One region of the Rhizobium sp. BK538 genome, then DNA from elsewhere that is predicted to be linked to it. Evidence: predicted binding sites of a transcription regulator. Region 1 holds the regulator's gene; each other region holds the start of a gene.
The links. Region 1 encodes PhoB, which activates phosphate uptake and scavenging genes when phosphate is short. Its sites were predicted from a motif close to TGTCATNNANCTGTCAT; they were not measured.
Positions count from the first base shown of each region.

Region 2: FHX09_RS27840 (LTA synthase family protein) is a predicted target of PhoB. The motif match lies at 2,658-2,674, and genes of this name have one in related genera.
Region 3: FHX09_RS10145 (1-acyl-sn-glycerol-3-phosphate acyltransferase) is a predicted target of PhoB. The motif match lies at 2,558-2,574, and genes of this name have one in related genera.
Region 4: FHX09_RS27815 (UDP-2,3-diacylglucosamine diphosphatase) is a predicted target of PhoB. The motif match lies at 3,897-3,913, and genes of this name have one in related genera.

Region 1 covers NZ_JACIFT010000010.1:214,063-219,361, reverse strand. Annotated here, with positions in the region: gene pstB (phosphate ABC transporter ATP-binding protein PstB) at 1-775, shown strand, start outside; gene phoU (phosphate signaling complex protein PhoU) at 819-1,532, shown strand; gene phoB (phosphate regulon transcriptional regulator PhoB) at 1,569-2,252, shown strand; gene FHX09_RS14785 (GcrA family cell cycle regulator) at 2,350-2,883, opposite strand; gene FHX09_RS14780 (aspartate aminotransferase family protein) at 3,312-4,508, shown strand; gene argF (ornithine carbamoyltransferase) at 4,551-5,299, shown strand, end outside.
Region 2 covers NZ_JACIFT010000035.1:10,548-15,846, reverse strand. Annotated here, with positions in the region: gene FHX09_RS27845 (DUF1003 domain-containing protein) at 109-633, opposite strand; gene FHX09_RS27840 (LTA synthase family protein) at 715-2,643, opposite strand; gene FHX09_RS27835 (PD40 domain-containing protein) at 2,860-3,693, shown strand; cobalamin riboswitch at 3,720-3,902, shown strand; gene bluB (5,6-dimethylbenzimidazole synthase) at 3,942-4,631, shown strand; gene FHX09_RS27825 (DUF2865 domain-containing protein) at 4,639-5,299, opposite strand, start outside.
Region 3 covers NZ_JACIFT010000007.1:34,265-39,563, reverse strand. Annotated here, with positions in the region: gene FHX09_RS10160 (cytochrome b/b6 domain-containing protein) at 1-381, shown strand, start outside; gene FHX09_RS10155 (TraB/GumN family protein) at 378-1,457, opposite strand; gene FHX09_RS10150 (tyrosine recombinase XerC) at 1,539-2,474, opposite strand; gene FHX09_RS10145 (1-acyl-sn-glycerol-3-phosphate acyltransferase) at 2,617-3,564, shown strand; gene FHX09_RS10140 (AAA family ATPase) at 3,586-4,722, shown strand; gene FHX09_RS10135 (primosomal protein N') at 4,783-5,299, shown strand, end outside.
Region 4 covers NZ_JACIFT010000035.1:3,611-8,909, forward strand. Annotated here, with positions in the region: gene FHX09_RS27800 (MlaE family lipid ABC transporter permease subunit) at 1-609, opposite strand, end outside; gene dgcA (N-acetyl-D-Glu racemase DgcA) at 709-1,692, shown strand; gene FHX09_RS27810 (MFS transporter) at 1,644-2,864, opposite strand; gene FHX09_RS27815 (UDP-2,3-diacylglucosamine diphosphatase) at 3,025-3,831, opposite strand; gene FHX09_RS27820 (NADP-dependent malic enzyme) at 4,078-5,299, shown strand, end outside.

The DNA.
Region 1 (5,299 bases):
TCAGAAGATGAATACCGTTCCCTATAAGATGATCGGCCAGGACGTCTCGGTTTACTACGGCGAGAAGCGCGCGCTCTTCGACGTGAAGCTGAACATTCGCGAAAACACGGTGACGGCGCTGATCGGCCCGTCAGGTTGCGGCAAGTCTACCTTCCTGCGCAGCCTGAATCGTATGAACGACACGATCGACGGTTGCCGCGTCACCGGCAAGATCACGCTCGATGGTGATGATATCTATGATCCTGACATCGACGTCGTGGAGCTCCGTGCCCGCGTCGGCATGGTGTTCCAGAAGCCGAACCCGTTCCCGAAGACGATCTACGAGAACGTCGCCTACGGCCCGCGCATCCACGGTCTCGCCAAGTCGAAGGCCGACATGGACCAGATCGTCGAACTCAGCCTGCAGCGCGCCGGCCTGTGGAACGAGGTGAAGGATCGCGTTCATGAAGCCGGCACTGGTCTTTCCGGAGGCCAGCAGCAGCGCCTTTGCATCGCCCGCGCTGTTGCGGTGAGCCCTGAAGTGATCCTGATGGACGAGCCATGCTCGGCACTCGATCCGATTGCGACGGCAAAGGTCGAGGAACTGATCCACGAGCTTCGCGAGAACTACACGATCGTCATCGTGACGCACTCGATGCAGCAGGCCGCCCGTGTTTCGCAGCGCACGGCCATGTTCCACCTCGGCAACCTCGTCGAAGAGAACGATACCGACAAGATGTTCACCAACCCGGACGATCCGCGCACCCAGGACTACATCATGGGTCGCTTCGGTTGATCGCCGGCGTCGGCAACCCTCACCATACTCAAGGATGAGCCCTATGGCATCGACACATATCTTTTCTGCCTACGACGACGATCTGAAATTCCTGTCCCGCCGTATTTCGGAAATGGGCGGCCTTGCCGAGCAGATGGTTTCGGATGCCGTTCGCGCTCTCGTCAACGGCGATACGGCCCTGGCCCAGAAGGTCATCTCCGACGACGTGATCCTTGACCACGCTGAACGCGAAATCGGGGACAAGGCGATCGTGACCATCGCCCGTCGCCAGCCGATGGCGGCCGACCTTCGCGAGATCATGGGTTCGATCCGCATTGCGGCCGATCTCGAGCGCGTCGGCGATCTCGGCAAGAATACCGCCAAGCGCGTCATCGCGGTCCAGAGCGCCGGCGTGCCGCGCAAGCTCGCCCGCGGCCTCGAGCACCTTTCCGAACTGGCGCTTGTCCAGCTCAAGGAAGTGCTCGACGTCTATACGAGCCGTGCTGCCGACAAGGCAAAGTCGATCCGTGAGCGCGACGAGGAAATCGACGCGATGTACACCTCGCTGTTCCGCGAGATGCTCACCTACATGATGGAAGATCCGCGCAACATCACCAGCTGCACGCATCTTCTGTTCTGCGCCAAGAACATCGAGCGTATCGGCGACCACGCCACCAACATTGCCGAAACCATCTATTACATGGCCACCGGCGCTCAGCCGGAAGGCGAACGTCCGAAGGACGATACCGCCAACACCGTCGGCGCCGTTACGGAATAATCGTTCCGCGACCGCGCCCCCAGGAGACCGAAACGAATGATACCAAAAGTAGCTGTCGTTGAAGATGAAGAAGCACTGAGCGTACTTCTTCGCTATAACCTTGAGGCTGAAGGCTTTGAGGTCGACACAATCCTGCGCGGCGACGAGGCCGAGATCCGGCTGCAGGAACGCACGCCGGACCTTCTGATCCTCGATTGGATGCTGCCGGGCGTATCAGGCATCGAGCTCTGCCGTCGCCTGCGCATGCGGCCGGAAACGGAGCGCCTGCCGATCATCATGCTGACAGCTCGCGGCGAGGAGAGTGAGCGTGTTCGCGGCCTCTCCACCGGCGCCGACGACTACGTCGTCAAGCCGTTCTCGACGCCGGAGCTCGTCGCCCGCGTCAAGGCGATGCTTCGTCGTGCCAAGCCGGAGGTACTTTCCACGCTGCTGAAGTGCGGCGACATCGAGCTTGACCGCGAGACGCACCGCGTTCATCGCAAGAGCCGCGAAGTCCGTCTCGGTCCGACCGAATTCCGGCTTCTCGAGTTCCTGATGGCATCCCCTGGCCGTGTCTTCTCGCGCTCCCAGCTGCTCGACGGCGTCTGGGGTCATGACATCTATGTCGACGAGCGTACCGTCGACGTTCATGTCGGGCGTCTGCGCAAGGCGCTGAACTTCTCCAACATGCAGGATGTCATCCGCACCGTTCGCGGTGCCGGCTATTCCATGGAAGCCTAAAGCTCTCCTGAGAGGCATCCACACCGTCCAACGAAAAACGGGCCCGCGAGGCGGCCCGCGAGGGCCCGTTTTCTTTGTTCCTTATCCGGCTTCCGGGTCAGGCGACCCGGTTGGCGGCCTTGCGGCGCTCGTTGACCGGCTGATAGGCCATGCGCTGGTGATAGGTGCAGTAAGGGGAGGAGTCTGGGGATTCGCAGCCGCAGAAGTGGAAGTCGTCCTTCAGCGGATCGCCGACCGGCCACTTGCAGGTGCGCTCGGTCAGTTCCGTCAGGCCGAGGCGGCGAGAAATCGGAACGACGACGTTTGCGGCCGGACGGTAGCTGATTTCCGCGATGGCATCGATTTCGATCTCTTCCTTGAGCATCGTCGCACCCTGCTGGCGGGTGACGGTGCGCGTGGTGACGCGAGATGCATAGTTCGGAGCGCGCGGCGCGGATGTCGTGCGCTTGGGCGTTCTGACAGTGGTCGTCGAGCCTCCGGCCTTGGCGCGGCCGGGCAAACTCAAACGGTGGACTTTGCCAATGACGGCGTTACGGCTTACACCGCCAAGTTGCGCTGCGATCTGGCTGGCGCTCAGGCCCTCGGACCACAGCTTCTTCAGTTTTTCAACGCGCTCGTCTGTCCAGTTCATGCCCCTGTCTCCGCCTTATTAGCGTTGGTGCAGGCAGAATCCCTCACCATTGCCCCGGACGTATCCGAGGCAAGAAACGCTTGCTCGATTTTGGTGACTAGTTCCGCCGCATGCAGTCTAGTAATTGAGTTTTAACCTAGTGTGAGGCTGAGTCTGTGACAAGAGTCGGTTGAATCTCGGCGAATCGAATTTCAAGTTTTCCCCAACTTGCTGGGCGAGAGAGTCATTTCTGCAACATTAGTTGTTGATAGCTCCAGCGCCTCCGGATGGCGGCTTGACGCATGCAGGAAAACCTCAGTTTTGTTGACATTGCAGTGCGAAAAGTAAATAGTGCTGCTCGCCGCCGAAAGGCGGCATTTTTAATTTTCCGGACCCGCTTTCCTTAGCCGGAGTCCGGCCGCTTGTGGTCAATGACAGGAGATCGCGCCATGGCTGAAGCCGCGCTTTACGATACCTACTCTCGTGCCCCGCTGCGGTTCGAGCGAGGCGAGGGCGTATGGCTGATCACCGAAACGGGCGAGCGATATCTTGATTTCGGCGCAGGCGTTGCCGTCACCTCCGTCGGCCACGGCCATCCGCATGTGGTAGGCGCGCTGAAAGAGCAGGCCGACAAGGTCTGGCACCTGTCCAATATCTACGAAATCCCGGGTCAGGAAACGCTCGCGAAGCGGCTGACCGAGGCGACCTTCGCCGACAAGGTGTTCTTTACGAACTCCGGCGCAGAAGCCCTGGAATGCGCGATCAAGACCGCGCGCCGCTATCAGTTCTCAAAGGGCCATTGCGAGCGGTTTCATATCATCACCTTTGAAGGTGCCTTCCATGGTCGTACGCTGGCGACGATTGCTGCCGGTGGCCAAGAGAAGTACCTCGAAGGCTTCGGCCCGAAGGCGCCCGGCTTCGATCAGGTTCCGTTCGGCGATCTCGATGCCGTTCGCAGCGCCGTCACCAGCGAGACGGCCGGAATCCTCATCGAGCCTGTTCAGGGCGAGGGTGGCGTCCGTGCGGCGGCCAGCGAGTTCCTTAAGGCGCTTCGTGCGATCTGCGATGAGCACGGCTTGCTGCTGATCTTCGACGAAGTGCAGACCGGCATGGGTCGCACCGGCAGGCTCTTTGCACATGAATGGTCCGGCGCCACCCCCGACATCATGGCAGTCGCCAAGGGCATCGGCGGCGGCTTCCCGCTCGGCGCCTGCCTTGCCACGGCTGAGGCCGCTTCCGGTATGAAGGCTGGCACACATGGCTCCACCTATGGCGGCAATCCGCTTGCCATGGCTGTGGGCAGTGCCGTGCTCGACGTGATCCTCGCAGACGGCTTCCTGCAGCAAGTGCGCGACGTCTCGCTGGTTTTCCGTCAGGGCTTGGCCTCGCTCAAGGATCGCTATCCTGATATCATCGAGGACGTTCGCGGCGAGGGACTGCTGCTCGGCGTCAAGGCTGCCGTGCCGTCTTCCGAGCTGCTGCAGGCAATCCGTGACGCCCATCTGCTCGGTGTTCCCGCAGGCGACAACGTTATTCGTCTTCTGCCGCCTCTGGTCGTCACTGCTGACGAAGCCCGTGAGGGCCTTGCCCGCCTAGAACGCGCTGCCGAAAGCGTGCGCGCTTCGAAGGTCAAGAAGACGGCTTAATGGATAATGCCTGCCGGACGGCGGGCGTGATAGGTAAAGACAATGGCTTCCCCCAAACACTTCCTCGATCTCTCCGCTGTTGCGTCATCCGACCTGCGGCTCATCATGAATGACGCCATCTCCCGCAAGCAGGCCTTCAAGGCCGGGCAGGGTGACAAGCCGCTCGCCGGCAAAATGCTGGCGATGATCTTCGAGAAGCCCTCGACCCGTACCCGCGTGTCTTTCGATGTCGGCATGCGCCAGTTGGGCGGCGAGACGCTATTCCTGTCGGGCACCGAAATGCAGCTTGGCCGTGCCGAGACCATCGGCGACACGGCGAAGGTACTCTCACGCTACGTCGATGCGATCATGATCCGCACCACCGATCATGCCCGCATGCTGGAGCTGGCCGAGCATGCGACCGTTCCCGTCATCAACGCGCTGACCGACGACACGCACCCCTGCCAGATCATGGCTGACATCATGACCTTCGAGGAGCATCGCGGACCCATCAAAGGCAAGACGATTGCCTGGACCGGTGACGGCAACAACGTGCTGCATTCGCTGGTCGAAGGGGCTGCCCGTTTCGGCTATCGTATGAATATGGCGGTCCCCCTTGGTTCCGAGCCAAAGGATCACTATCTGAACTGGGCCCGCAATGAGGGCGCCGAAGTCATGCTCTGCCATGATGCCGACCGTGCGGTCGCTGGCGTCGATTGCGTGGTGACCGATACCTGGGTCTCCATGAATCAGGAACATCGGGCCCGGGGTCACAACGTCTTCCAGCCTTATCAGGTCAATTCGGCTTTGAT
Region 2 (5,299 bases), on a different contig from region 1:
GTTCCAATTGCTCCTCTTACATTTGTGACGGTGTTTCAATGCGAGACTTGGTTAGCGGATCGTTAATCGGTCGGTATAGTTAAATTCAAGCGATCCCCGATCGTTCCATCAACTGGGCAGGCGCTGATTCAGTCGCTCGATGTCTTCGCGCAGTGCTGCAATTTCGGTGAGCACACGCATATCTATCTTCTGATGTAGAGAAAGAACTTCCAGTTCAGCTTTGAGATTGACTTCGTAGTCTTTCGCCGCCTCGAAGCGATCGCGCTCTGCTTGCCGGTTCTGCGACATCATGATGATGGGAGCCTGGATTGCGGCAAGCATCGAGAGCACGAGATTGAGGAAGATAAAGGGATAGGGATCGAAGGCGCGTGTGAGTAGTACGACCGTATTTACGACGCACCAGAAGACCAGGAACAAGAAGAAGGCGACAATGAACGACCATGAGCCGCCGACGCGGGCAATCGAATCCGCAAGGCGCTGTCCGGTGGATGATTCCGCCTGCAAGGCCGCATTGATGTCGGTCGAGATTATCTTACGCTCATGGGCTTTTGCGAGAACGCGCTTCTCGATCTCACCGAGTTCGTCAACAGGTTTGTCGAAGTGATGGTGGATGAAGTCCGATAGATTATGCATGGCTAACTCCGAATGCTAGATCGCTCGGGCGCCAGTATTCCGTAATGTTTTCAAATTGCAATGCGGGCTTGTGCCGCTCTCTTACGTGCCTTGCGCATACAGCCGGGCATGCTGTGGGAAGAAGCGGCCGAGCGTCTGAGCCTTGCCAAACATGATGTCGTGCTGGAGATATCGATAGTCCCGTACGAGAGGATCGAGGTTCTTCGGCTTCAGGACCCAATCGGGCGACGGCGTGTTGTCACGCGCAATCAGTTGGTAACGATCGATGACACTGTACTTCTTCCGCACGCGGCCGAGAAAGCCGGTGTAGTAGGGATGCTCGAAGCCTGCGAACTTCAAGAGATGGTAGGGCAGCAGCGATGGGCTGATCGTGCCGACGTCCTTCTTGCTGCCTTTCTTGTTGGACCAGATGACGAGCGGCGTCTCGTGTTCCTGCTTCATGACGCTGACCGATGCCTTACGCGTGGCAACCTGGTCCGGCATGTAGCCGGTCGCCATATAGACGTTGCCGAGCGGCGGAAGGTGATCGCCCCAGAGGACGATGATCGTCTCGCGATCGCGCTTCTCGGCCCAATTCATCAGCATCTTGAGGCTGTCGTCGGCTTCCTTGATCCCCTGCGTGTAGGTGGCCAGCGTGGCCCGGTCCGCATCGTTCAGGTTGCCCTTGATGTCGACGGTGTTGTGTACGTAACGGTTCGGCTCGTAGGGACCATGTCCCTGCAGGGTGACACCAAAGAAGAAGAACGGACGATCAATACCGTCGGCCTCGCGCATGATCTCCTTCATAAGGGACTCGTCCGAAGCGAAGATGCCCCTCTTTTCCATCGGAGGCATGGTTTCTTCAGAGCGGAACTGCTCGAAACCGAAGTCCTTGTAGACTTCGTTGCGGTTCCAGAACCAGCCGCTGAATGGATGAAGTGAGCGGGCGGCATAGCCTTCGCCGCGGAAGAACGTGGCGAGCGAGGGAACATCGCGACGGATGTATTGCTGATAGGGGATGCTGCCATATGGGAGGAAGGCATTGGAAAAGCCTGTCAACGCCTCGAATTCGACGTTGGCGGTCATGCCGCCGAACTCCGGTGAGAATACATGGCCAGACTGCTCGGCGCGAATAGTCGGCATGGGATCGGGCGACAGGCTCAGCGTCTTCAGTCGGGTCGGATCCCAGAACGATTCACTCATCAGCATGATCACGTCGGGCTTTTCTCGTGGGCCGCTGAGATAGCCGTAGTTGCGGCCGGGGATAGCATCAAGCGCCTGCGTACCGAAGCCGGCCGGTGCTGCAACGTCGGCCATCGGAATATTGAAGATGAAGGCGAGGATGAAGCCGTTGCTCCGGTAGTTTTCCTTCTGGTCCCACATCATCGGGACCACCTGAAGGCGGTCACGGATGAAGGAATACTGTGAATAGTCCATCAATGACCCGAAAGTCGCGATAACGGGCAGGCCGACGCACAGGTGGCGGAGGCGAGAGGTCCTTGAGAGTTTCGGGAAGTTGCGCCAGGCGAAGCGCCAGAGGATGACAAGCGCGCCAGCGGAAAGGGCAATGCCGACAACCATCGCAACGGCAGTCCAGGGGCGGTCGCGCACCATGACAGGAAGCAGTTCCATGATCTGGCGCCCGAAAAGAACGTCGGATGGATAAAGGGGGTCCGTGAGGTAATGCTGCTTCTGGTTGGAGACAATGGCGGGAACGAAGACCAGCGGGAGAACGATCAATGCCGAAATGAATTGTCTTCCCAAGGCGGCATCGAGCGACAGCATCAGGACAGTCAACATTACAACGGTCGTCATTCCGGGACGCGCCGGCGATATCAGGAATTCGCGCACGTCGGCCAGCCCATCGCGGGCAATTATCTCGACGGCGGCCGTAGCAAAGAGAGCAAGCAGGGCGCAAAGAGCGACGCCGAGCGCTGTGCGTATAGCAGGCGACCGGACGCTTCCTCCGAAATCGGTGGAAAGCGACGCAAAGCGCGCTGCCACTGCAGACCTCATTACCAACGCGATCAACCGGAAAACTCCAACGTCATAAAAGCTTCACCGAACTGTCACATCCTCGTCATGAACGCTAGATGAACCGTTAGGTTTCCCGCATTTGTGATTAGTGGATAAGGCGCCGGTCGCCCAAGAGACACGTCCTGTGGTGCAAGCTGGCCTGGTGCATTTGCTTGTGCTGAGTGGCGGGCCGTCGTAGGTCTGACGGAGTCGATGTCAGGAGGATTCAGATTGCGCAGTTCCGTCGAGATCTACAACATCAGGACAGGCGAGGCGCGCGTCGTCTGGCAAACCACGCAACTCGTGGAGGCGCCGAACTTTTCACCCGACGGTAGCTATCTTCTGCTGAACGGTGACGGTCTTCTGTACCGTCTGGCGCTTGACGGTTCGGGCAAGGTCGAAAAGGTCGATACCGGCTTTGCCACGGCCTGTAACAATGATCATGGCATTTCGCCTGATGGCCGTCAGATCGTCATTTCCGATAAGACTGAGTTCGGTAAGTCGACGATTTATGTGCTACCCGCCGAAGGCGGCACGCCGCGTCTGGTGACGCAAAATCAGCCGTCCTACTGGCATGGCTGGTCGCCCGACGGGAAACAACTGGCCTATTGCGGCATCCGCAACGACGTATTCGATATCTACACGATCTCCGTGGACGGCGGCGAAGAAAAGCGGTTGACGCACGGCGAGGTGCGCAATGACGGGCCGGATTATTCAGCCGACGGCCAGTGGATCTACTTCAATTCCAGCCGCACCGGCCTCATGCAGATCTGGCGCATTCACCCGGATGGGACCGGCCTCGAGCAGATCACCAGCGACAATTGTGGGAATTGGTTTGCTCATCCGTCGCCAAACAACGATAAGGTCCTGATCCTTTCCTACGATCCCGACGTCTTCGACCACCCGCGCGATCTCAATGTACGGCTGCGGCTGATGGACATGGATGGGGGCAAGCTGACAACACTCTTCGATCTCTTCGGCGGGCAGGGAACGATCAACGTGCCGAACTGGTCGCCGTCGGGCGATGAGTTCGCCTATGTGCGTTACTACCCAGTCTCTGTGTGAGGGATTGCATCGCGTGATTTTTGCCGGCATAGACCCTTCCGTCGGGTGCCCGTCTTAGGCGGGAGAATCGGGAATTCGGTGTGAGACCGAAACGTGCCCAACGCTGTAAGGCTGACGACTGCCGCAACACGCCACTGGTCCAGTACCGGGAAGGCGCGGCAGTCGGATGACGCCAAGTCAGAAGACCGGCCCGACATCATAGACTGACCCGCGTGGACGGCGGGCGGTTGTGTTGTTGGGGATTGACGATGCGACCAGACCATTCAGGCTCCCTGTCGGGAGCTGCAGCCTTTTCGACCGAGGACCGCGACGCCGTCTACAGGGCGATTTCGACGCGCCGTGACGTGCGTTCGGAGTTTCGCCCGGATCCCATACCCGACGACGTCGTCAGCAGGCTTTTGACGGCTGCGCACCACGCCCCGTCTGTTGGATTCATGCAGCCCTGGAACTTCGTCCTGGTGCGCGATCAGCAGATGAAGGAGGCTGTTTGGCAGGCGTTCGATCGCGCTAATCGCGAGGCCGGCGAGATGTTTCAGGGGGAGCGACAGCAGCTCTACCGGTCGCTGAAGCTGGAGGGCATCCGAGCCGCACCGCTCAGCATTTGCGTCACCTGTGATCCCGATCGCTGCGGTGATGTCGTTCTCGGACGGACCCACAACCGGCGAATGGACTCCTACTCCACAGTCTGCGCCGTGCAGAATTTGTGGCTGGCAGCGCGTGCCGAAGGCGTCGGGGTCGGCTGGGTGAGCATCTTTCACGAGTCCGATATCAAGGGGATTCTCGGCGTTCCGGAGCGGGTGGAGATCGTTGCCTGGCTGTGCCTAGGTTACGTCGATCAGCTCTATGACCAACCGGAACTGGCGGTCAAAGGATGGCGCCAGCGCCTGCCGCTGGAGGAGCTTGTGTTTATGGATCGTTGGGGCAAGTCTGCAGACTAGGCAGCGACTATTGCTGCGGCTGGGGACCTGGCTTTGCCGGGTTCTTGAGGTCGATCGTGCCTTGGTCGCCCGCCAGGAACTGCGGACCGATCTGACGGACCTTGTTTGCCGGGTCGTAAGGCCTGTCCGGCACCTGTGGCAGCGGAACCGCGGGTGCTGCGGTCGGGCTCTTGGTCTCGGGCTTCTTGGTTTCGATCGTGGTGATCGACCCCTGCGGCGGTTCGCTGATCGTTTGGCTTTTTCGCATCCGCTCGTAGTAGGCGTTTAGATCGCAGCTGCAGGACGATCTTTCGCCGGGCTTGCGGTTCTTGTAGGCGAAGGCATTCGGCATGGCGCTGTAGGGCGCGCCTGTCGCCGCGGAGATCATCTGCGATGTCTCCGTGCTGGAGACGTCATGATAGAAGAGCTCGGTGTCGATGCCGGGACACATCTTCGAGCAGGTGTCGGCATCGCGGGCAAAGTCCTGGGATGTTGCGTTCGAGCTCAACGGAAAAAAGCCGCCGTCACAGCTTCGCACGCAGACGGTGTTCAGATGAGAGAGCGGCGACATGCCCGGGAGACCATAGCGGCGCCGGCTGGGATCACGACCCAACGGAATGAACGTGTCGCTTCGCAGCGCCTGATCTTCGATACTCGGTGGCTGCGCATACCCTTCGGCGCTGTCGGCG
Region 3 (5,299 bases), on a different contig from region 1:
CGTCGGGGTGGCATCCCATCGGTTGATCAGGTTGCATCTGCCAATGTGCATGCCTATGTCGGCATCGGTATTCTCATTCTGGCAATCCTTCGTGTTTGCTTGCGCCTTTTTCAGGGTGCGCCCGCTGAGCCGGCGGCGGAACCGAAGATATTCCGGATTGGCGCCAAGGTCGCACATGCCGCGCTCTACCTGCTGATCTTCCTCCTGCCGCTGACCGGCATGGCGGCGTACTATCTAGGGGTCAATATTTCCGGCGAGCTTCATGGTGGTATCTTCAAGGCGGTCCTGTGGGCCGTGATCACCGCGCATGTCGCTGGCGCGCTCGCCCATCAGTTCTACTGGAAGACCAATGTTCTCAGGCGAATGACCGTCGGGAGCTAGTTGACGGCCGTCACCGTGAAGCCCTGCTTGCGCAACAGTTCAATCACGCCGCCTTCGCCCGGCAGATGCAAGGCGCCGACGGCCATGAAGACGTTGCCATTGGCAAGGATCGGGGCTGCACGCTCGGCCATCACCTTGTTGCGGTCGAGAATGATGCGTTGCTCGAAGGCGGCGTAGTCGCCGTCCTCGTCCTTGCCGTCAGGCGAGACGGTCTTCAGCATCGGAATGGTCATGCCGATATCGCCGGAGAGGTAGAGATCGGTCATGGTCTCCACCACGTCGTTCATCCTGGAGCCCAAGGCCAGCGTCTCGATCAGCGACTTCATGTGGAATTCGGTCGGCAGCTCGGCCATTGCCTGCAGCTGCTCGGCAAGAGTTTCCAGACCCTTGACCTGCTTGCCCTCGGCAACGGCGTCCGCGGCGATCTTCTGGTCAAGGAACTTTACGCCCTTCGCCTTGCGGGCCATTTCGCAGCCGGGCAGGGCAACGACGCTCGATATCATCCAGGGGCGCATGCGCGAGACCGCGGCAAGCGGGATGCCGCGCTGCTTCAGACCTTCCTCCAGACGAACATAGTCGTCGTGGGACAGGAGCTTTTCGATCGTCGTCCCATCGGTGAACATCATCAGCTCCGGCTTCATCAGCAGAGCGGCGGAAGCCTTTTTCTCGTCGAGGATCTCGTCGGATTCGATCACGATGGTGTCGGCACCATCGTGGGCCGCCTGCGTGCGCGGCGGGAGCGTCAGCACGCGTGGATCGGTGACATGCATGCTGCCGAGCAGCCAAGACGGATTCACGCCCGGCTTTTCGATCTTCCAGAAAATGCCCTTGCCGTTCGGCACGGCGTCCGCTTCCTTGACCGCTTCGGCGTAGCGGGCTGGGTCGCGCTGCTTGAGATCGGTGAGGATGTTGCGGCCAGTGCAGCTGGCGTCTTCTGCGGCAGCTGCCGGTGAGACCGAGAACAGCACGGCGATCAGCGTTGCAGCGAGCAGCATGTGAAATGCAGCGATCAGCCAAAGCAGGAGATTGCCCGGCGATGCGATGTGCAGGCTGCGGTGGCCGATGGAAATCGTCATGATGGTGTTCCGGTCACTGTGATCGCCAAACTTTACGCTTCGCGTGCGGATATTCCTTTAAGAGAAGCCGTTAACAAAAGATTACGCCCGAGGATGGGCGCGGTCGTAAACTTCCAGCAGACGGGATGAATCCACACCGGTGTAGACCTGGGTGGTGGAAAGGCTGGCGTGGCCGAGCAATTCCTGAATGGTTCGTAGGTCGCCGCCGCCCGCCAGAAGATGGGTCGCGAAGGAGTGCCGCAGCGCGTGCGGTGTCGCTGTCTCGGGCAGGCCGAAGGCACTTCGCATCTTCTGCATCGTGCGCTGGATGATCGCCGCCTGCAGCTTGCCGCCGCGCGCGCCGCGGAAGAGAGGCTCGTTGCCTTCAAGATGATAGGGACATAACGACCGGTATTTCTCGACTGCCTCGAAGACGATGGTAAGCAGCGGCACGAGGCGGGTCTTGTTGCCCTTGCCGGTAATGCGCAGCGTCGCCGCTCCCCGGTTGAAGTCGTCAGGCGTCAGATCGAGCGCTTCGGAGATGCGCAAGCCGCAGCCATAGAGCAGGGTGAAAACGGCGGCGTCGCGTGCCGCGATCCAGGGCTCTTCGTGTAGCTGCGCTTCGTCGCTGACGACGGTGATGGCCTGCCTGTCGGAAAGTGGCTTCGGCAGCGACTTCGGCTGCTTCGGCGAGCGGATCGCACCGGCGCCGGCTGCATTCACCAGCCCCTTTTTTTCGAGGTAACGCAGCAGTGAGCGTAAACCGGCGAGATTGCGGCCGAGCGAGCGGGGTCCGGATCCCTCTTTGCGACGTGCGGCGAGGAATGCGCGGAAGTCGGCGGGCCGCAGCGCATGGATATCCTTCAGCGTTGCGGGTCCCGCGAGATGACCGGTCAGGAAGGTAAGGAACTGGCGCGTGTCGCGCTCGTAGGCATCGAGCGTATGCTCGGAAAGGCGGCGCTCGCTGGCCAGGCTGTCGAGCCAGGCGGTGCGTTCCGCCATCAGGCGCGGGTCGGCGATGATCAGGAGTTCGTTCACGTGTCTGGCCCTTGAATTTGCCAATCCGGCTGCCAATTCTGAAGGACCGACAGTTATGGAATTGCTAATACCGCCCAAGTGGTTGTCATGGTTCCATCATATTAATCGACGTAACTGGTTTCCCAACGACGCAGGATCTTGCATGCCACGGCGCCACCCCACGACCGCTTTCGGACAATTCGCGGAAGCGATTGCCCTCGTTTCCCATGGCAAGCCGGGACATATCGTTGACACGTTGATCGCCGAGCGCGGACAGAGAATCGTCAAGCACCCGTTCTGGCCGATCATGCGGCCCTTTCTCCATACGCTCCTGCGCTACAACAGGGCCATCAGCTTCGCCAACGACGTCGCGAACATGCCAGGCTTCCAGTGCTTCGAGTACATGAGCAACCTGTTGAAGCTCGAGATCAATGTCAGGCATGGTGAACGCATTCCTGATACCGGCGGCTTCATCCTCGTCAGCAACCATCCGACCGGCATTGCCGATGGGGTGGCCGTCTTCGATCTCTTGAAGAACAAGCGGCCCGACATGATGGTGTTCGCCAACCGCGATGCCATACGTGTCAATCCGCGTTTTGCCGAGGTCATTATTCCGGTCGAATGGCGGGAAGAGTATAAGAGCAAGCTCAAGACCCGTGAGACGCTGCTGATCACCAACCGTGCGGTCAGGGAAGGCAAGGCAACGGTTCTCTTTCCGTCCGGGCGGATTGCCTATTGGGCGAACGGACGGCTGAACGAGCGTCCGTGGAAAACCTCGGCTGTCGGGCTTGCCCGCAAGTACAACCTGCCGATCCTGCCGGTGCATATGACGGCACGGAATTCGGGCCTCTTCTACTGGCTCGCAAAGTGGTCAACGGAGCTCAGGGATATGACCGTCTTTCACGAGCTTCTGAACAAGCGCGGCGACCGGTTCGACTTCGTGGTCGGCAACCTGATCCCGGTGGAGCATCTCGACGGCGACATCAACGAGGTGACCAAGGCATTGGAAGACCATACGGCGCGCGCCCTCGATATGGATGACGACGCGCAGTTCGTGCCTCTGGTCCGACCGGCCGAGCCGGTGCTGGCCGGCGCCCATTCAATTCCCTGACCGGATAGGTTAAAGCGAGGCATGCTGCTCCGCTCGATGTTTGCCCAGAACTACCGGTCCTTGCGATCGATCCGCATGGATCTTTCGGGCATCAATCTATTCATCGGTGAGAATGGGGTCGGGAAGTCCAACCTCTACCGCGCGCTGCAGCTTATCCAGGCGGCAACGCGCGGGCGCCTGGCGCATGAGATCGCTGCAGAAGGTGGCATGTTCTCGGCGCTCTGGTCCGGGCCGCGACGGGACGCCGACGGGCCGTTCCGTATCCGTCTGGAAACCGAACTTCTCGACGAGGAAAGGGCGATCACCTTCCGCTATCGTGTCGAAGCCGGCTTGCGGCCGCCGAGCGCTGCGGCAGGGTTTCCCTTCGAGCCGCAGATCAAGGCCGAAGAGCTTTCGATCGAGACGGGGACGCGACCGGTCACGATAATGAAGCGCGCTGGCCCCGCCATCTCGGTTCGCGACCAGAATGGGCGGATGCAGGACTATCCTGAGCAGGCGCTGACCTCGGAAACGGCAATCGCGCTGCTCGGCGATGCCGGCCACTATCCCGAGATCGGAACATTTCGGCGTGCGATCGACGGCTGGCGCTTCTTTCACGGCTTCCGCACGGACCGCTCTTCGCCGCTGCGCGCCCCCTGTCTTGCCGTCACAGCGCCGCTTTTGGACGAGGATGGCGCCAACATTGCCGCAGTCTTCGCGACGCTTGTACATACGCGTGAAGATACCGTCGATCTCGATCGGGCCGTCGTCGCCGCCCTCGGCGGTGCGCGGCTTGTCGTGCCGCTGCCCGAGGAGACGGCGGAGTTCGGCCTTTCCTTCCCGGAATTTGCGAACCGTGTGTTTCAGCCGCGCGAGCTGTCGGACGGGCAGATCCGCTTTCTGGGGCTTGCGGCCGCGCTGATGTCATATCGTCTGCCGCCGCTGATTGCACTGAACGAACCGGAGGCAAGCCTGCATCCGGACATGCTGCTGCCGCTGGCCGACATGATCGCGGACGCGGCGCGAAGCAGCCAGATCTGGATCGTCACCCACTCCGAGCCGCTGGCGGCTGCCGTGTGCGAGCGATGCGGTGCACGCGCCCGCCATGTCGTGCGGCAGGACGGTGCCACCTGGATTGAAGGAATGCGGCTCACCGGCGTCATCGACGAGAACGAGTGAGACAGCGCGGATCATGTTCCAGGTTTTCTTTTTAAGCCGATCCGGGCATGGTCTCGCCCGATGAGCACAGATTCGTCCGATCTCTTTGGAGCGCTGTTTGAGACGCCGCCGGCCAACCGCACGGTTCCGGTGCTCGTTCCCATGCCTGCGCCGAAGCCCTATTCCTATGCCGTGCCGGAGGGCATGGCGGTCGAACCGGGCTCGGTCGTACAGGTGCCGCTCGGTCCGAGGCAGGTGATCGGCGTCGTCTGGGATGGCGGCCAAGACGGTGTCGATCCGAAGAAGCTCAGGCCGATCAGCCATGTCTTCGATTGCCCGCCGCTGACCAAGGAGATGCGCGATTTCATCGACTGGGTGGCGAGTTACACACTTTCGCCCCCTGGTCTCGTGGCGCGTATGGCGCTGCGCGCACCCAACGCCTTCGAGCCGGAGCCGATGGTGGAAGGACTGCGCTTCGTCGGCGGCGAGCCGGAGCGGATGACGTCGGCACGCGCCCGTGTGCTTGATATCGCCGGTGATGGTCTGTCATGGACGCGAAGCGGGCTTGCGCATGCCGCCGGCGTCTCGACAAGCGTGG
Region 4 (5,299 bases), on a different contig from region 1:
GGCGCCCTGTTGCGCAATGATCGCGCCGATCAGGAACGACATCAGCAATATGATCGGTACCGCGCGTACGCCCATATGGTCGATCTGGTTGACGATCGACGCCGGCGAGACGCCGCTGCCGCGCCCGAATTTCATCTGCGCGCCGCGCACAGCGGACCCTAGGATATACATGGCGGCGGCGAGATTGTTCCAGATATCGAAGGTGATCTTGCCGATCGGGGCGAAGATCTTTTCCTGCCAGCTTGCCTTTTGCTGAGGTTCCTGCTCCGCCTCCGGGGGCTCCTCGGAAAACTCGGCAATCATTTCGTCGATATGCGCGTTGCTGCCTTCGAAGTGCACGGTGCCGCCGGCACCCTCTACCTGCTTCTTCAGGCGGCAGAGCAACCAGACACCTGCCGTGTCGATATCCGTCACGCCTGACAGGTCGAGGGTCACCTCGCCTCTTCGACCGGCAGTGAGCTTCTCGAAGTCGCGCAGAACGAGGTGCAGATTAGCGCTTCGCCAATTTCCCTCGAGCTGAACGTGCTGGCCCGAACCATGGGCGTGATCGTCCACATGCAGAGAGGCAGCGCTACGGGTTTCCGACTTCAAAACGCTTGTGTCTTTCAAGGCTTACGGCGACATTGCCGACTCGCGAACTAACGGTTCGCCGCTTCGGATCAATATACCCAAGCCACACCAAATTTCCATGCGCGCAGGATTGCAAATATGCCACGGTCACTTGAAATTCAGACGGAATCCTTTCCCATATCAGGCACATTTACGATCTCGCGCGGCGCCAAGACATCGGCGGAGGTGATCCTCTGCACCATACGCGACGGCGGCGCGGTCGGTCGGGGCGAGTGCGTTCCCTATCGCCGCTATGGAGAGACGCTGGAAAGTGTCGCCGCTCAGATCGAAGCTGTAAGGCCACTAATCGAAGGTGGCTTGACTCGCCCGGAACTGCAGCGCGCAATGCCCCCGGGAGCCGCACGCAACGCAGTCGATTGCGCCCTTTGGGATCTGGAAGCCAAGCGCTCCGGCAACTCGGTCATCGCTGAACTGCGTCTCGCAGCGCCACAGCCGTTGACGACAGCCTTCACGATATCGCTCGGCGAACCCGATGTCATGGCCGACCAGGCGCGTGCAAACGCCGATCGCGCCTTGCTGAAGGTCAAGGTGGGCACCGGCGACGATGAGAGTCGTATCCGCGCCGTTCGTCTTGCCGCACCCGATGTGGCCATCATCCTCGATGCCAACGAGGGCTGGCCGGAAGACACGCTGGAGCATCATCTGCGCGTCGCAGCCGAAGCTGGCATCGCCCTCGTCGAACAGCCGTTGCCGGCTGGCAAGGATGAGCTCCTCGCCGAAATCCGCCGCCCGCTGCTCGTTTGCGCCGACGAAAGTGTCCACCACACAGGCGACCTCGCAAGCCTTCGCGATCGCTATGACGCGATCAACATCAAGCTCGACAAGACAGGCGGACTCACCGAGGCGTTGGCAATGAAGAAAGAGGCGCAGCGCCTTGATTTCGAAATCATGGTCGGCTGCATGGTCGGCACATCGCTGGCGATGGCGCCGGCTGTACTGCTGGCGCAGGGCGTCGATTTCGTCGATCTCGACGGACCGCTGCTGCTTGCGCGCGACCGTGAACCCGGTCTGCGCTACGCCGCCTCTCTTGTCTGGCCGCCGGATGCCGCGCTTTGGGGCTGAAGATAGTAGGCGACGATGACAAGGCCTAGCCCGGTCAGCGCCACCAGCGCCATCACATAATAGCTTGCGAGCCCAAGCAAGGCGTAGACGTAGCCGGAAGCAATCGTCATCAGCCCCATGAACATGCCGTTGTAGAAGAAATAGGCGCCCTGCGCCGACGACTCCTGGGTCTCTTGCACGGAGGCCACGATCCGCCGTTGGACGCCCGTGTGCACGAACGCATAGGTGCAGGAATGCATGCACTGGAGCAGAAAGAAACCCCAAAATCCCCAATGCATCGGAAACAGGATCCAGCGACAGACGCTGACCGCCGCCCCAAATCGAATGAGCGTCCAGGCGCTGAATCGGCGGCTGAGCCGCCGGGACAGAAAGAACACGGTCACCTCCGCAGCGACGCCGGCGCTCCACAGGACCGCGATCTGTGTCCCGGAGAAGCCGAGATCGCGCCAGTAGAGCGACGCGAAGGCCTGCAGGACCGCGTGGCTCGACTGCTGGATCGCGACGCCGATCAACAAGGCCAGCAAATGCGGCTGTCGCAGCGAACTTCCTGTCGCAGCCGAGATATCGACGGGTGTGCCACGCCGGCGCGTCGGGCCTATCCGCGGGCAATAGATCGCCATCACCACGGTCATGACGAAGCCGAACGTCATCACAGGGAGCACCATCTCGCCACCCCAATAGCCGATCAGCTCCCCGCCGATCAGGGTGGAAACGATAAACGCGATCGAGCCCCAGACCCTCATCGAGCCATAATCCAGACCCCAGCGCCGGACGCCCGAAATCACGATCGATTCGACGACCGGGACGTAGCAGGCAAAGGTCGCTCCCTGGATCGTATAGACGATCAGCACCGGCCAGAATGTGTTCGTCCAGTAGAGCGCGATCGCCGTCAGCAGCGATAGGCAACCTGAAAACAACAGCACATCCGCCCGCTCATTCATCCGGTCGGCATACATCGCGACGATCGGAGCGACGAGGACACGCACGACCATCGGCACGGCTAGGATGACGCCGATCTCATGGTCGTTGAACGCGTGCAGCGCAAGCCACATCGGGAAGAACGGCAAGGCCACACCATTGACGAGCAAAGGCGCACAGTAGGACAAAGCACTGAGAAGCCGGAAGCGCGGTGGCGCCCCCTCACTTGCTGGAGGATTTTGAGCGGGAATCATGGGGTGACCTGCAGGAAACTGAACGTTGCCTATCACGTCAACCTAAGGGCGACTATGGCAAGAAATTGCCCATCTGAAACGTTTTAGAAAATAAATAGGCCTGTCGCAAAGACACAACGGGCTAAATTGATGCATGGAATTGGGGATCGAAAGGCCGCGTTCAGGCGGCCTGCTGCGCGACTTCCTTTTCGTGATGGCCGATCGCCATCGGGATCGGCTGCATGCCGCTCGTTGCACGCCACTCGATCAATTCAAACGTGCCGTCCTGATGCTCGGCAATCGCCGTGCAGCTTTCGACCCAGTCGCCGGTATTAATGTAACGGATGCCGTCCATGTCCTCCATCACCGCGTGGTGGATATGGCCACAGATCACGCCGTCGGCACCGTGCTTGCGAGCTTCTTCGGCGACGACCCGCTGGAACTCGCCGATGAAGTTGACTGCGTGTTTGACCTGCAGCTTGGCCCATGCGGAAAACGACCAATAGGGCATGCCCATCCGGCGGCGGATGGCTGCCAGGCCGACATTGATCATGATCGCCATGTCGTAGGCCCAGTCGCCGAGATAAGCGAGCAGGCGCGCGTTGCGCACGACGACGTCGAACTCGTCGCCATGCAACACGAGGTATTTCTTGCCGTCGGCCGCCTCATGCATCATCCGCTCAGCAACCTCGATGCCGCCGAAATGGGTGCCCGGAAAGTCGCGAAGGAATTCGTCGTGATTGCCCGGGATATAGATGACCCGCGTGCCCTTGCGCGCCTTGCGCAGTAGCTTCTGGACCACATCGTTGCAATCCTGCGGCCAGTACCAGCAACGCTTCAACCGCCAGCCGTCGACGATATCGCCGACAAGAAAGATGGTATCCGCCTCGTGATGCTTGAGAAAATCCAGCAGGAAGTCCACCTTCGCGGCCTTGGAGCCGAGATGCACATCGGAAATGAAAAGCGTACGGAAGTGCCGCGTATCCATATTGTCCCTCACAAGCATCCTGCTCATGTCCCATTGTTCACCTGCCCTTCCAAAACCAGAGTCGTGTTTCAGGAAGATGACATGCCGGCGCTACGGCTGATTTTCCCGGTTTCCATCGAGCCTCGCCGCGGCCGCGGCAGATTTGCGCTGTTTTCGCATTTCGAACGGAAATTCCGACTGTTCCGCCACCCCGTTTGATGTATTGAAGGCAGTTCAAAGACAGCATGCGGCAGCCCGGAGGCGATGATGGATCATCAGGAAAAGTCCAAGACGGAAAAAAATCTGGCAGGTGGAAGTCTCGACGAGCAGGCGCTCTACTTCCATCGCTATCCGCGTCCGGGCAAGCTCGAAATCCAGGCGATCAAGCCGCTCGGCAACCAGCGCGACCTGGCACTCGCCTATTCTCCGGGCGTTGCAGCGCCCTGCCTGGCGATCCGCGACAATCCCGAGACGGCCGCCGACTATACGTCTCGCGCAAATCTCGTAGCGGTCATTTCCAACGGTACGGCCGTTCTCGGCCTCGGCAATATCGGCCCGTTGGCATCGAAGCCGGTCATGGAGGGCAAGGCCGTCCTCTTCAAGAAGTTCGCCAACATCGACGTCTTCGACATCGAGGTCGATGCATCGAGCGTCGAGCAGATGGTGTCGACCGTCGCCTCGCTCGAGCCGACCTTCGGCGGCATCAATCTCGAGGACATCAAGGCACCGGAATGTTTCGAGATCGAGCGTCAGCTGCGCGAAACCATGAAGATCCCGGTCTTCCACGATGACCAGCATGGCACCGCCATCATCGTTGCCGCCGCCATCCTCAATGGTCTGGAACTGGCGAACAAGAAGATCGACGAGGTCAAGATCGTCGCCTCGGGTGCCGGTGCTGCCGCCCTTGCCTGCCTCAATCTCCTCGTCACGCTCGGCGCCAAGCGGGAAAACATCTGGGTCCATGACATCGAGGGCCTCGTCTACGAAGGCCGCACCGAATTGATGGACGAATGGAAGAGCGTCTACACGCAGAAGAGCGACACACGCACACTCGCCGAAAACATCGGCGGTGCCGACGTCTTCCTTGGACTTTCCGCCGCCGGCGTGCTGAAGTCGGAACTGCTGGCGCAGATGGCCGAAAACCCGCTGATCATGGCGCTCGCCAACCCGACGCCCGAGATCATGCCCGATCTCGCTCGCGCCGCGCGCCCCGATGCCATGATCTGCACCGGCCGTTCCGACTTCCCGAACCAGGTGAACAACGTTCTCTGCTTCCCCTATATTTTCCGCGGCGCGCTCGATTGCGGCGCAGTGACGATCAACGAAGAAATGAAAATGGCGGCCGTGCGCGCCATCGCAGCACTTGCGCGCGAGGAACCTTCCGACGTCGCCGCACGCGCCTACTCGGGTGAAACGCCGGTCTTCGGCCCGAACTACCTGATTCCCTCGCCTTTCGACCCGCGCCTGATCCTGCGCATCGCCCCGGCCG